DNA from 3 places in the Gordonia sp. NB41Y genome. Region 1 is predicted to be linked to each of the others. Evidence: predicted binding sites of a transcription regulator. Region 1 holds the regulator's gene; each other region holds the start of a gene.
The links. Region 1 encodes LexA, which represses DNA repair genes until DNA is damaged. Its sites were predicted from a motif close to CGAACANNTGTTCG; they were not measured.
Positions count from the first base shown of each region.

Region 1 (4,499 bases):
CGATGTCGCCGAACAGCTGGAGAACCTGATCTTCGACGGATTCGTGCTGGCCACGCCGCGCACCCATCTCGAGGATCTGCCCCGATATCTGGCCGCGGCACGGTCGCGACTGGAGCAGTTGCCCGGATCCGCGACGCGCGATCACGACGCGATGGCCAGCGTCGACCGGGTGATCGCACGATGGAATCAGCGCCTCGACCAGGTCCCCGCACCCCGCCGCGACCGGGTCAACGAACAGGCCCACTGGATGGTCGAGGAACTACGGGTGGGGTTGTTCGCCCAGCGGCTGGGCACGCGATATCCGGTGTCGGAGAAGCGCGCGCTACGAACCCTTGACCGTCTCGGCTGAGACGGCCCCGTTGACGCCGACGGCCTCCCCGTGCCGGGAGTGCTCGTCGCGCAGGTCGTCGATCTCGCGCTGGAAGTCCTCCAGCGAGTCGAACGACCGGTAGACCGACGCGAAGCGCAGGTAGGCGACCTCGTCGAGGTCGCGCAGGGGTTTGAGGATGGCCAGACCGACCTCGTTGCTGGGGATCTCGGCGGCACCGGAGGCGCGGACCGCCTCCTCGACCTGCTGGGCGAGCTGGGCGAGATCGTCCTCGTCGACGTGGCGTCCCTGGCAGGCCCGGCGCACACCGCGCATGACCTTCTCCCGGCTGAACGGTTCGGTGACGCCATTGCGTTTCACCACGGCGAGCACGGCGGTCTCCACGGTGGAGAAGCGGCGACCACAGGAACTGCACGACCTCCGTCTACGGATCGCCTGCCCCTCGTCGGCGACACGCGAGTCGATGACCTTGGTGTCTTCGTTTCTGCAGAACGGGCAGCGCATACAAAGACAATACCGTCCCACCGGTCAGCGGTAGCGCGGCGTCAGCAGTGCTTGCCCGACCTGCAGGCCGCTGCCCGCCATGTCGTTGAGCTCGACGATCTCGTCGATCACCACCCGGCTCGGCATGTCCGGGGCCACCCGGGCGGCGATCGACCCGAGCGACTCCCCCGCCCGCACGTGCACCACCTGGGTGGAGACCGGGGACGGGACGGTGGCGCGCTGATAGTCCGAGCCGACGATCGCGACGATCCACACCAGCATCGCCAGTGCGACACCGGTCATGACCGCGACCGCGGTGGTGCGACGCCGACGATGGACCGACGACACCGCGGTCCCGCGCACCGGGACCACCACCGCATCGGCACAGGCCACCCGGCCAGGGCCCACACGACCGGCACCGCCACGTCCGGCACCCACACGTCCGCCGCCCACACGTTCGGTACTCCCGCGCCCCGCCACCACCCGACCGCGGCTGCGGGCCGCGGTCGTGACGCGCCGCTCGACGCCCGGGTGCTCGATCCGACCGCGGTGTTCGGCGAGACCGCGGTGTTCGATCCGACCGCGGTGTTCGGCGAGACCGCGGTGTTCGAGCCCGACGCGCATGGCATCGGCCTCGGCCGGATGCCGGCCCGCACCGCGACCGCCGGGGCGCCGGCCCCCCGGGTGCCGATCGGCGCCGCGGGCTCCCGCCGCAGGTCGGGGCGTGGGGGTGCCGGACGGACGGGTGGCCGACGGGGCCGCTGCCGCCGCCGGACGGTCCGATATCAGGGTTGTGTGCATGAGAGAGAGCCTCCCGTTTCTCGATCACGCGTTCGATGAACTGTTGTTCGAAGTTCTATCACGGGGCTCCGACAAATGTCGTGGAAACACGTCGAACAGGTGTTTGAGGTTGTCGGGAACGTGGGATAACCTCGATCACAGAAGATGCCGACGCGGGGCGGCACGGAAAGGACACGTACGCGATGAGTGACAAGACGCGGCGCGCGGCCGGGTCGTCGGGCGCGAAGTCGAAGGCCGGGTCGTCGAGGGCGGGATCGTCGCGAGCAGCGGCGAACCCGGATGCGATCGACCCGGTGGTCATCGAGGCCACGCTGACCCAGCGTCAGCGCGAGGTGCTCGAGGTGATCCGCCGATCGGTCCGCGAGCGCGGCTATCCGCCGAGCATCCGCGAGATCGGTGATGCGGTGGGTCTCAACTCGACCTCGTCGGTGGCCCACCAGTTGCGCACCCTCGAACGCAAGGGACTGCTCAAGCGCGACGCCAATCGCCCGCGTGCGGTCAACGTGCAGGACAACCAGATCGACCCGAATCCCTCCGACGACCCGGCCGCAGCCGGTCTGCCGACCCCGGCATTCGTGCCGGTGCTCGGCCGGATCGCCGCCGGCGGACCGATCCTCGCCGAGCAGGCCGTGGAGGATGTCTTCCCGCTGCCGCGCGAGCTGGTCGGCGACGGATCGCTGTTCATGCTCAAGGTGGTCGGCGAGTCCATGATCGACGCCGCGATCTGCGACGGCGACTGGGTGGTGGTCCGTCAGCAGAACGTGGCCGACAACGGCGACATCGTCGCCGCGATGATCGACGGCGAGGCCACCGTCAAGACCTTCAAGCGCGGCAACGGCCAGGTGTGGCTGATGCCGCACAACGAGCTCTTCGACCCGATCCCGGGCAACACCGCCGTCATCCTCGGCAAGGTCGTCACCGTGATGCGTCGGGTCTGACACCCGGCGAACCCACCTCGACGAGAACTGCCCTCAGGAATCGCATCCCTGAGGACAGTTCTTCTGAAGTCGTTCTCACACAGCGGTTCTCGCCGGTACGGTGCCGGGCGAGGGCGTGCTCAGCCGGCCAGGACCGCCGCTGCCGCCGCCCGCGCGGCGGCCGCCTCCGAGGTCGCCAGGGCCGCCCGGGCCGCATCACGGCACTGCGCCAGCGACACCTGTCCGAGGCGTGCGCCGACGGCCGCCGCCGCGACGGGGGCACTCGACAACGAGCTCACCCCCATCCCCACCAGGACGCAGGCGAGCAGCGGATCCGCGGCCGCCTCGCCACACACCCCGACGGGCTTTCCGGCGTCGGCACCGGCCCGGGCCACACCCTCGATCAGGTGCAACACCGCCGGCTGCCACGGATCGGTGAGCTCGGCCAGCTCGGCCGACATACGGTCGGCGGCCATCGTGTACTGGGTCAGATCGTTGGTCCCGATCGAGACGAAGTCCACCTCGGCGAGCACCGCCGATGCCAGGATCGCCGCGGACGGGATCTCGATCATCACCCCCGCGATCATCCCTCGTGACCGCACCTCGGCGGCGAAGTCTGCGGCCTCGGCCGGTCCGGCGATCATCGGTGCCATCACCCGCGCGGTGGCACCGGACTCCTCGGCGGCCCGGGCGATCGCGTCGAGCTGATTCGTCCGGATCTCGGGATGGGTTGCGGTCAGCCGGTTTCCGCGGATACCCAGCGCAGGGTTCGCCTCGGCGCCGTGGTCGACGAAGCGCAGCGGCTTGTCCGAGCCGGCGTCGAGCGTGCGGATCACCACCTTGCCGCCCGGGAACGCGTCGATCACCTCGCGATAGAGCACCACCTGCTCGTCGACCGTCGGCTCGTCGGCGCGGTCGAGGAAGGTCAGCTCGGTGCGGAACAGGCCGATGCCCTCGACCGGGTATCCGGTCGCGGCGCGCGCGGAGACGCCGTCGGCCACGTTGGCGAGCACGGCCACCTCGTGACCGTCGGCCGTGCGGCCCGGTCCCGACCACGCGGCGACGACCTCGGCCTGCCGGCGGCTCTCGGCCACCGCCGCCCGGGCAGCCGTCGGCTCCGGGTCGATCTCCACGCTGCCGGCGGTGCCGTCGACCAGCACGGTGGTGCCTGCGGCCACCGCGTCGAGTCCGGCCACCGCGACCACACAGGGGATGCCGAGCTGGCGGGCGATGATCGCGGTGTGGCTGGTGGGTCCGCCCAGCCGCGTGACCAAGGCGGTCACCAGCGCCGGGTCGAGTCCGGCGGTGTCGGCGGGTGCGAGGTCGTCGGCGAAGAGCACCGACGGCGACTCCGGTACCGGGACACCGGGTTCCGGGAGTCCCAGGACCTCGGCGATCACCCGGTCACGAACGTCCTCGAGGTCGGTGACACGCTCGGCCATCACGCCGCCGAGCGCGGTGAACATCTCCGCGAACTGGGCGGTGGCCCCGGTCGCGGCGAGTGCCGCGGGCGCGCCGTCGGCGATGCGCTTGGCCACCGCCCCGGTCCAGCCGCGATCCTCGGCGAGGCCGGCCGTGGCGATCAGGACCTCGGCGGCTGCGCCCGATGCATGGGAGGCGCGATCGCGCAGGCGGGCGGCGACCGCCGCCGCGGCGGCGGTGAACCGGGCCTGCTCGGCGTCACGGTCTGCCTCGTCGACCTCGGTGCGGGTCTCGAGATCGCCGGCGGCGCCGATTCGCTCTCCGGCCCGGATCACCGGCCCGTATGCGATACCGCCGACCACCGGGGTGCCCTGTAGCGACTCCATCGCCACCTCGTCCTTCAGCTGATTCACGACCGTGCCCTTTCACTCTGCACTTGTCTTGTGATCGAAGTTACAAGAAAAGCTTGACTTGTCAATACGTTCAGGCGTAAACACAGATATATCAACATTGATAGCCACTTATATCCACATCGCTGGTGAGTGGCG
Region 1 is NZ_CP132196.1:504,582-509,080, forward strand. Features, by position in the region: gene hrpA (ATP-dependent RNA helicase HrpA) at 1-349, shown strand, start outside; gene nrdR (transcriptional regulator NrdR) at 323-832, opposite strand; gene Q9K23_RS02100 (LysM peptidoglycan-binding domain-containing protein) at 857-1,612, opposite strand; gene lexA (transcriptional repressor LexA) at 1,897-2,550, shown strand; gene ptsP (phosphoenolpyruvate--protein phosphotransferase) at 2,670-4,337, opposite strand.

Region 2 (4,499 bases), 790 kb from region 1:
GTGAACAGCAGTCCGGACTCCGGCAGCTCGAAGACGGTGTGCCCGCGGGTGTGTCCCGGGGTCCGGTGGGTGTGCAGCGTCTGTGCGCCCAGGTCGAAGGTCTCCGCATCGGAGATCCAGTGGGTCGGCGGGCCGAACGGCTGGTCCCGCTCGAAGTCCTCGAGGTCCAGCGCGTCGACGGCGTCGGCGAGGTCGGGTGCACCGGCGCGCCGCAGCAGGCGGGCCTGATGCGGGTACGGGCCGCCGGTGAGGTCGAAGCCGTCGATGGTGTGCCGTTCCCCGACACCGAGGTACGCGAGCTGGTCGATGTATCTCCTCACCGGATATGAGCAGGCCACCTTGCCGCCGGACGTCGACACGCTACCTGTGCGCTGCCTCGGCGTCGTCCAGCAGTGCCAGCACCGACTTGGCGAGACCGGCCTCGAAGTAGGCCTCACGCGACGCGGTTGCTGACATGCGACCACGGTAGCGAACCATGTTCGATGCCCGGGATCACGCCGAGGGGTTTCGGCGAGCGTGTCAACGCCCTCAGAAGGGCGGGTCGGGCGAGTCCGTCTGGGTGGCGGGAGTCTGGTTGCGGGCACGGTTGCGTTGCCGCTCGAGTCGTCGACGGCGATGTTTGCGGGCCAGTGTGGATTCCCGGTCCAGGATTCGTTCCCCATCCGGTTTCAGATACGCACCCGGCGGGCCTGGCGGTCCTGGTGGGGTGGGTGGGGCTTGTGGTGGGTCGTCGAACCGGTAGCGGCGTAGGCCGGGGAAGAAATCTTCCATGGTTTCCGCCGGTCCGGGCAGGATCAACCCTTCCGGGGTGGTGTATTCGATGATCAACCGACTTGTGTGGGGGTCACGGTGTTGATCATCGACCCACTCGGAATGGGTTTTGTGGAGATGATCGAACCGGCACTTCGGATTCAACCCGATCGGGGTGGTCTGCCCACCCGCCGCCGGATTGTGGTGGTCGTATTCGGTGACATGATCGAGATCGGCATCGAAGGAGCTTCGAGTACACGCCACATCAGCACACGTGGCATAGGACAGACGCACGTACTCGTCGAGGGCGGCGGACGGCCGGTACGGATCCGAAGGCAGAGTCGGCGGCAACACCACATCCTCGGGCCGCACACCCCGGGGGACGAGCCGCGTGAACCGGGCATTCGGGTGGGAGGCGAGGTCCCGCACGAATTCCGGGGCGATCACACCCTTGCCGAACAGATACCCCGGTGCCGCACCGGCGGGTAGATCCGAGGAACCAGTGGACGCAACATCCGGTGTGACAACCGGATTCGCGGGCGTGTCGATACCGGCCGGTTCCGCCTCGACCGACTCGACCGCCTCGGCTGCCGCGTCACGCTCGGTGGCACCGGTCGCAGGGGCGCCGAGATCGAGCGGAGTCTCAGAACTGTTGTCGCTGTGTACTTCCGGATCAGGTTCGGGTGTGGCAGGTGCGGGTCGGGGTTGGGGTCGGCCGGTGACGGTGTCGAGGTCGGCGACGGTGGCCTCGTTGGCCAACAGGTGGATCACGTACTGCACCTTCGGGATCGACCCGGCCTCGGGGATCTCGGCCGGGCAGTCCTCCCGCCCGCATTCACACTCGAACTGGGTCCCCGACAGGAGTGCGAACATGGCGTCGGATTTCCGGTTCTGCGAGGATCGCCCATCATGTGGGCACACCGTGTTCGCGAGGGCACCGATCACGAGACTGCACAGTTCGACCCGGTCGGCGGCCATGGTGCCGGCGATCTCCCCGGTCCCGTCAGTGCTGAACGAGGTCCACACACCACGTTTGTCCAGGCATCGTTCCCGGGCTTCACGCACGGCGTCACGGTCGTGGCGGAACACGACCCGGTCGGCCATGTCGGTGATGGTTTTCTTCGACCACAGTCGTCGGCGTCGGCGGATCAACTCGGCGATCTCGGCGTCGACCTTGGGTGCCGATTCACGGCCGTGTACCAGCGCGGTCCGCGACACCACCACCTTCATCAACTCGGGAGTGATCCAACCGTCCCGCAACACTTCCGCCACATGAGGCAGGTGGTGGAGAACGGCGATGGATTCGTCCATGAGGAGTTCGGCGGCGCGTTGGGTGATGCCACGCACACGCGAGATCTTCTTGGCCAGATCGACGAACCCCGATGGTGCCCCGGCCACACCGCGGTCGGCATCGACATGGCGGCCGATGAGTTCCATCACCGACCGGTAGGTCGACCAGGCCAGAAACGATCGTCCTCGATCGATCTCGCGTAACCCGATCAGTAGGTCGTTGGTGGAGGACTGTTCGGGTGTTTTCGGGTCGACCCCACCCAATAGATCGGCATTGTCGTGTGGCAATTGCGGCCAGCGGGAATCGGTGAACGACAGTGATGTCGTGGGTGTGTTCGTCATCTGATCACCTCCCCCCGGAGTGCCTGCGACCTGCGGTAAAGAACTGTTGTTCGATTACAGATCACGGTACACGAGGCCACCGACAAACTCTGTGGCCGATGTATTCGGTGGCTGGGGAGGCCGGTACTTTCCGTTGCCGGGAGTTCCTGGCAGTTCCTGTCGGCCGGTATTCCGGTTGGCCGTTGTTGCTTGATTCGTTCTGGCGGCCGGCCGCGTCGTCGTCGTTTCCCGAAAGTAGGGGAAGGTGAGCTTTCCCCTACTTTCGTCACTTTCCCCGGGTTTCAACTGGGGGAAGGTTGCGAATCTAGGGGAAGGACAACCTTCCCCTAGATTCGGGACGCGGGCCGGGAGCCGGGACGCGGGCCGGGAGTCGGGAGTTGGGCCCGGGGTGGCGGGGCGCCGCGTCATCGACGTTTCCCGAAAGTAGGGGAAGGTGAACTTTCCCTACTTTCGTCACCTTCCCCGGGTTTCAACTGGGGGAAGGTTGCGAACCTAGGGGAAGGACAACCTTCCCCTAGTTTCGGGAGTGGGAACAGAGAGCGAGAGTTGCGAACGGGGGCTGTGGGCGAGATGTCGGGATTCGGCGAGAGGGGAGTCCGGATTCGTGCTGCGCGGTGATCAGGTGCGTTCGAGGGAAACGCCGACGGGACATCGGTTGATAAACCTCGCCGATCATTCGACAGAAATCATGTCCTTGTTCGTGATGAATCCGTGGCTAGCATCACAGACAGCAGCCCCACGAGGAGGACGGCACAACGACGGACGAGGAGAGCACAAGGATGTCCGCACCCTTCTCGGAGAACGACGCCGAGAACGAGGCCGCCGTCGTTCACGAACCACGACCGATCGCGGGAATCGTCGAACGGCCGACCCTGCGGCCCCCGCGCCCCAGGGAGATGCTCCGGGACATCGGCGGCACCTACGTGGTCAACGGTGTGATCGGCCTGATCTTCGCGGCGTCGGGTCCGGTCGCGGTCATCCTGGCGGCCGGTGCCGCCGGACATCTGACCGCCGCACAGCTGTCGTCGTGGATCTTCGGGGTGTTCGTGCTCAACGGCATCCTGACGCTGATCGCCAGCTGGGTGTACCGGGCGCCGCTGGGTTTCGCGTGGACCATTCCGGGCACGGTGCTGGTCGGCGCGTCGTTGCAGCACCTGTCCTGGGCCGAGGTGGTCGGCGCCTTCTTGCTGACCGGTCTGCTGATCCTTCTCGTCGGATTGACCGGCCGTGTGCGACAAGCGATGTCGGCGTTGCCGATGCCGATCGTGATGGGCATGGTCGCCGGCGTCTTCCTGCACTTCGGCCTGGACATCGTCGCCGCCGTCGGTGCCGACCCGTGGGTGGCCGCACCCATCGTGATCGCCTTCTTCGGCTTGCAGTTCCACGGCACGGTGAGTCGGTGGATGCCACCGATCATCGGGGCGTTCGTGGTGGGCGGCATCGCCGTTGCCGCGACCGGGTCGTTCCACCCCGGACCGAAGCCGTCGTCGCCGCTGGCGGTCCCCGTGTTCACCGTGCCGGAGTTCACGGTGCGGGCCGCACTGGAACTGGTGCTCCCGCTGGCCATCACGGTGATCGTGGTGCAGAACGGGCAGGGCGTGGCGGTGCTGCGCGCCTCGGGGCATCGTGTGCCGGTCAACGCCGTCACCATCGCCTGCGGGGTGTGGTCGGCGGCCGCCGCGACGGTCGGGGCCATCTCGACGTGCCTGACCGGCCCCACCAATGCGTTGCTGGTGTCGGACGGCCGCCGCGAACGGCACTACATCGCGGCATTGACCTTCGGCGTGCTGGCGATCGTGGTTGGCCTGTTCGCGCCGGTGTTCGTCGAGCTGATGCAGGCGATGCCGGCGGCGTTCATCGCCACGGTCGGCGGACTCGCCCTGCTCGGGGCACTGCAGAGCGCTTTCCGCGGGGCGTTCGGCTCCCGGTTCACGATGGGTGCACTGGTCACCTTTCTGGTGTCGGTGTCAGACCTGACGATTCTCAACATCGGTTCGGCGTTCTGGGGTCTGATCGCCGGGGTCCTGGTCTCGTGGCTGGTCGAACGCGACGACTTCGGGAGGGCGGCGGCCGACCGCAGCGTCTCGCCGTCACCGTCACCGTCGACGGCGACGCCG
Region 2 is NZ_CP132196.1:1,296,763-1,301,261, reverse strand. Features, by position in the region: gene Q9K23_RS05545 (MBL fold metallo-hydrolase) at 1-359, opposite strand, end outside; gene Q9K23_RS05540 (DUF222 domain-containing protein) at 529-2,382, opposite strand; gene Q9K23_RS05535 (benzoate/H(+) symporter BenE family transporter) at 3,279-4,499, shown strand, end outside.
Region 2: Q9K23_RS05540 (DUF222 domain-containing protein) is a predicted target of LexA. The motif match lies at 2,422-2,435, and genes of this name have one in related genera.

Region 3 (4,499 bases), 460 kb from region 1:
GGGACCACCGAAGCCGACGACATCGCGGAGACCATGGACACGGACGTGACTCGCCCCGCCTCGTCCGAGGTCAGCTCCGCGGACACCGGATCGGCCGATGTCGCGTCGACCGGAGATGACGCGATCGACGTGGACCCGGTCCGGGCCTCATCGACCGCGGACGATCCGTCGGACGCCGGCAGGATCGCCTACCAGCGACCGCAGCGTGTGTACCTGGCCGCGGTCCGCGCGAACACGGACATACCTGACGACGCCATCGATCATGCCGAGGCTCTCGCGCTGGAACTGGGCGTCGAGGAAGGGTCCGGGCTCACTGTCGAGGTCTTCCGGCAGAACGTCGACTCCGGGCTGGAGCCGCTGTACTCCGAGGGCGTCCACATCGTTCCGATCCACACGACCACCAAACGGGGCAACCCCAGCTCGAAGTCCGTGTTGGGAACGCCCGGTCGGGTGATCGGACGGTGGATCGACAGCGACCCCGACACACGGTATTACTTCATCCTTCGTCAGACCTCGTCGGAGGTGGTCCTGTACGCCGACGCGAAGTACGCATTACGTGAGGGCGGCGTAACCGCGGAACTCGACATGGGATACCTCCGTCGCAGCGTCATCGACGCACTCGTCGGGCTCTGGACCGGCCTCACGTGGACGACATCGTAGGTGTCGGAGCCGACCACTTCGTAGTGGTCGCGTTTCCGACGTCGGCTGTCTGAGGTTTCGACACGTCTCGTCGCTACGCTCGTCATCGGCTCAACCACCAACCGCTACTTGCTGATTGGCTGATTGAGCCGGGACCCCATTTGATGATTGAGCCGGGACCGAGCGGAGCGAGGACCCGTGTCGAAATCTCCGCAGGCCACCTCGAGTGGCGACCACATCCAACAACACAACCACCCACTGGGCGTAACAGATCGAGCAGAACCCAACTCGCAAAACTCCCGCAACAAGCTGAAGCACCCCAGGTTTCGTGCCACCTCGTTGGTGGGCTACCTGCTGGTAGTGACCCCAGCATAGTAGGCAGCCTCGTACTCGTTGGGCGGGACCAAGCCGATCGACCCGTGCAGCCGAGTCGAGTTGAACCAGTCGACGTAACCCAGGGTCGCGTATTCGACGTCCGAGAGGTCCTTGTAGGGCCCAGCGTGGAACACCGTGGTCTGGATGCACTCGGTCTTGTACAGGCCGTTCGTCGACTCGATCAGCGCATTGTCGTAGGCGTCGCCCACCGATCCGATCGACGCGGTGATCGATTCCAGATCAAGCGTGCCCGTCAGGGCCGACGACGTATATTGCGAACCCGCATCACTGTGATGGATCAACTCGCCCGCCACCACCGGCCGACCTTCCCACTCCCGCTCCGAGAGCGCCATCCGAAGCGGAATCATCACCAGCTCAACCGTTTTCGACGTAGACGCATGCCACGCCACGATCTTGCGGGAATACACATCGAGGATCAACGCGACATACACCCAACCCCGCCAGGTCCGCACATAGGTGAAATCGGTGACCCACACCCGGTTCGGGGCCGGCGCGGTGAACTCCCGGTTCAACAAGTCACCAGCCCGTTTCCCACCCGCTGCAGGGATCGTCGTCCGAATCTTCGTACAACGACGAATACCGTTGAGTTCCAACACCTTCATCGCCCGATCAACCGATCCGACAGACACCCCCGGCAGGCACGTCCGGTGCAGCAGAGCACGCATCTTCTCACGCCCGTACAGCCCTTCGGGCGTCAGCCGACGCCGCCCACGATCATCGGTCCGCCAAGCGATATCACGAATCCTGTCCACCGTCACCGCATCGGAATGGGTGCGTCCGGCAGGCCGACGCGACCGCCAGGCCCGATAGGTGCGTGCGGCGATCTGACAGCCCTGCTCAGACAGGACTCGGCAGATCGACTCGACCGCAACACCTTTGGTACGCATCTCATCAATGAAGCTGATGATCATCGATTGCGGGGGTCGAGTTCCCCCACGAAGAAAGACGTCGCCGCTTTCAACACCTCGACGTCCTCACGCAACCGCTTGTTCTCGGCCTTCAAACGCTTCAGCTCGGCGAGCTCGGTACTGCTGGCCCCGGGCCTCCGGCCCCCATCGACCTCGGCCTGCACCGCCCACCGGCGCACCGTCTCTTTACTCACTCCGAGTTTCTTCGCGATCGCTGCAGCTGCTGCCGTCGTCGACGAGTACTCCCCGCCATGCTCGGCCAACATCCGTAACGCACGAGCCTTGACCTCGGGATCAATGTTCTTCGGCATGTGCTCATCCTTCCTGACTCAAAAGGAAGCGGCACGAAACCCCGGGGGATTCAAGCTCCGAAAACCCTACACCCCAAACCCATTGCACACACCATCGAACACCTGTATCATAGAAGGATCTTCACGCGACAGGGGGTGAGCGTCGATGACCAACGACACCGGTACAACCGATCCCCAATCGCGTGTGTCACAAGCAGTCGCCCTGATCACGCAAGGGTTGGATCTACTCGCTACCGCCGACCTCACCACCAGTGATGCCGACACCCTGATCACCGTCGCGAAAACCACCGAAAAATCGTTGAACCGGTTGACCTTCCAAAGTGACCGGGTGATCACCGAAATCAACCACCGAGACATCCACCGCGACCGCGGCTACCGCACCATCTTCGCATTCATGGACACCGAACTCCACGCCTCCAACTGCAAAGCCCGTTTGGAACGGATGGACCGCGTCCAACCCGAACGATCGTTGACCGGCGAACCCACCCAACCCGAATACCCCGAACTCGCGAAAGTATTCGCCTCCGGCGACGCCGGCACCACCCACATCGACATCGCCCTGTCCTGGCTCAAGAAAATCCCCCTCGCCGCCGCCTACGACGAGAAGATCGCCGCCGAACGCACCCTCGCCCGACACGCCACCGAATTCGGGGCATCCGCACTCGGCACCTGCGGCTCCCGCATCATCGCCCACATCGACCCCGACGGCGAGTTGATCGAGAAGAAAGACCGGGATCGTCGACGCGGAATCACCCTCGGCAAACAAGGCGCCGACGGCATGTCCAAACTGACCGGCTACGTCGACCCCATCCTGCGCGCCCGACTCGAAACACTCTTCGCCGCCTGGGGCAAACACGGCGTCAACAACCCCGACACACCGAACGGCCTGAACGGGGACAGTCGCACCGCCGAGATCGTCGACCCCAACGGTTTGGAGGGTGCGGCGGTCAAAGACATGCGTACCCAACCCCAACGCAACCATGATGCGGTCAACGCCCTGCTGACTGCCGTGCTCGCCGACGGGATGCTCGGCAAAACCAACATGGGTGTGCCGATCCAGCTGATCGTCAAAACCGATGTCAACGACCTGATCCGCGAAGCCGGATACGCCATCACCGCGACCGGAACCCTCATCCCCATGCCAGACCTGGTGGATCTTGCCGCCGACGCCCAAATGTATTTGTCGGTGTTCAAAAACCACACCGCCATCCCCCTCTACTTCGGGCAAGCGAAACGGATAGCCACCAAACATCAACGATTGATGTTGTTTTCCGCCCCCGACGGCCATCACTGTTCGGCACCCGGATGCGATCGGGCCGCGGCACACGTCGAAATCCATCACGCGGTCAACGACTTCGCCGACGGCGGCCGCACCGACATCATCGAGTTGGCACCGGCCTGTCCCACCCATCACCGGATGGTCGGTGATCAACCCGGCCAGTACACCACCGGGAAAATCAGGTCGGGTCCGGATGAGGGCCGCACCTGGTGGCAACGCAATGCGAAACCCGGCCAACCCCAGAACGAGAAACAGGTGAACCGGTTGCCGGATGTCGGGCAACAGTATGTGGAACACCTGGCACAAGTCCGTGCCGAAATCCACGGCACCGAAACCACCACCACCACCACCGAGGCCGGCCAGTCCGCCACGGTGACTCTCGACAGCACCACCGACGACGGGTTCGTCATGATCGACGACGATGCCCTGGTGATCAAGGTGTTCGACCCACCCATCCACATCGAACCGCCCATCGACATCACCCCGAACCCCGACCCGACAGACACACAGATGAGACTCCCCATCCGGGAAGTCATCACCCCCGTCGGGCCGATCGAAACCCGCCTGGTCGAGATCCTGGAAGGGATGGGGCTCTGAGCTGTCGGAGCGCTGTCTGCGTTCGTGGTGGCTACGTTCCGAGTTCGGCCGTCTGAGGTTTCGACTCGCCTCGTCGCTGCGCTCCTCGTCGGCTCAACCACCGTGCAGCACTGGGTGATCGAGCAAGAAGTCTCAACGATGATTGAGCCGGGCCCCATTGCTGATTGAGCCGGGACCGAGCGGAGCGAGGACCCGTGTCGAAATCTCCGCAGCATGCGCCGGGAGGTGACCACCTCGACCTCCGAGGTGGTCGCGTTGGCGAGCTCGGCTGTCTGAGGTTTCGACACGCCTCGTCGCTACGCTCCTCATCGGCTCAACCACCAACTGGCGGTGGCTGATTGAGATTGTGTGTTCATGGTGTCGTCGCTC
Region 3 is NZ_CP132196.1:47,082-51,580, forward strand. Features, by position in the region: gene Q9K23_RS00230 (phospholipase D family protein) at 1-660, shown strand, start outside; one part of gene Q9K23_RS00235 (IS3 family transposase) at 987-1,981, opposite strand; AL1L pseudoknot at 1,851-1,985, opposite strand; one part of gene Q9K23_RS00235 (IS3 family transposase) at 1,981-2,254, opposite strand; gene Q9K23_RS00240 (HNH endonuclease signature motif containing protein) at 2,400-4,130, shown strand.
Region 3: Q9K23_RS00240 (HNH endonuclease signature motif containing protein) is a predicted target of LexA. The motif match lies at 2,350-2,363, and genes of this name have one in related genera.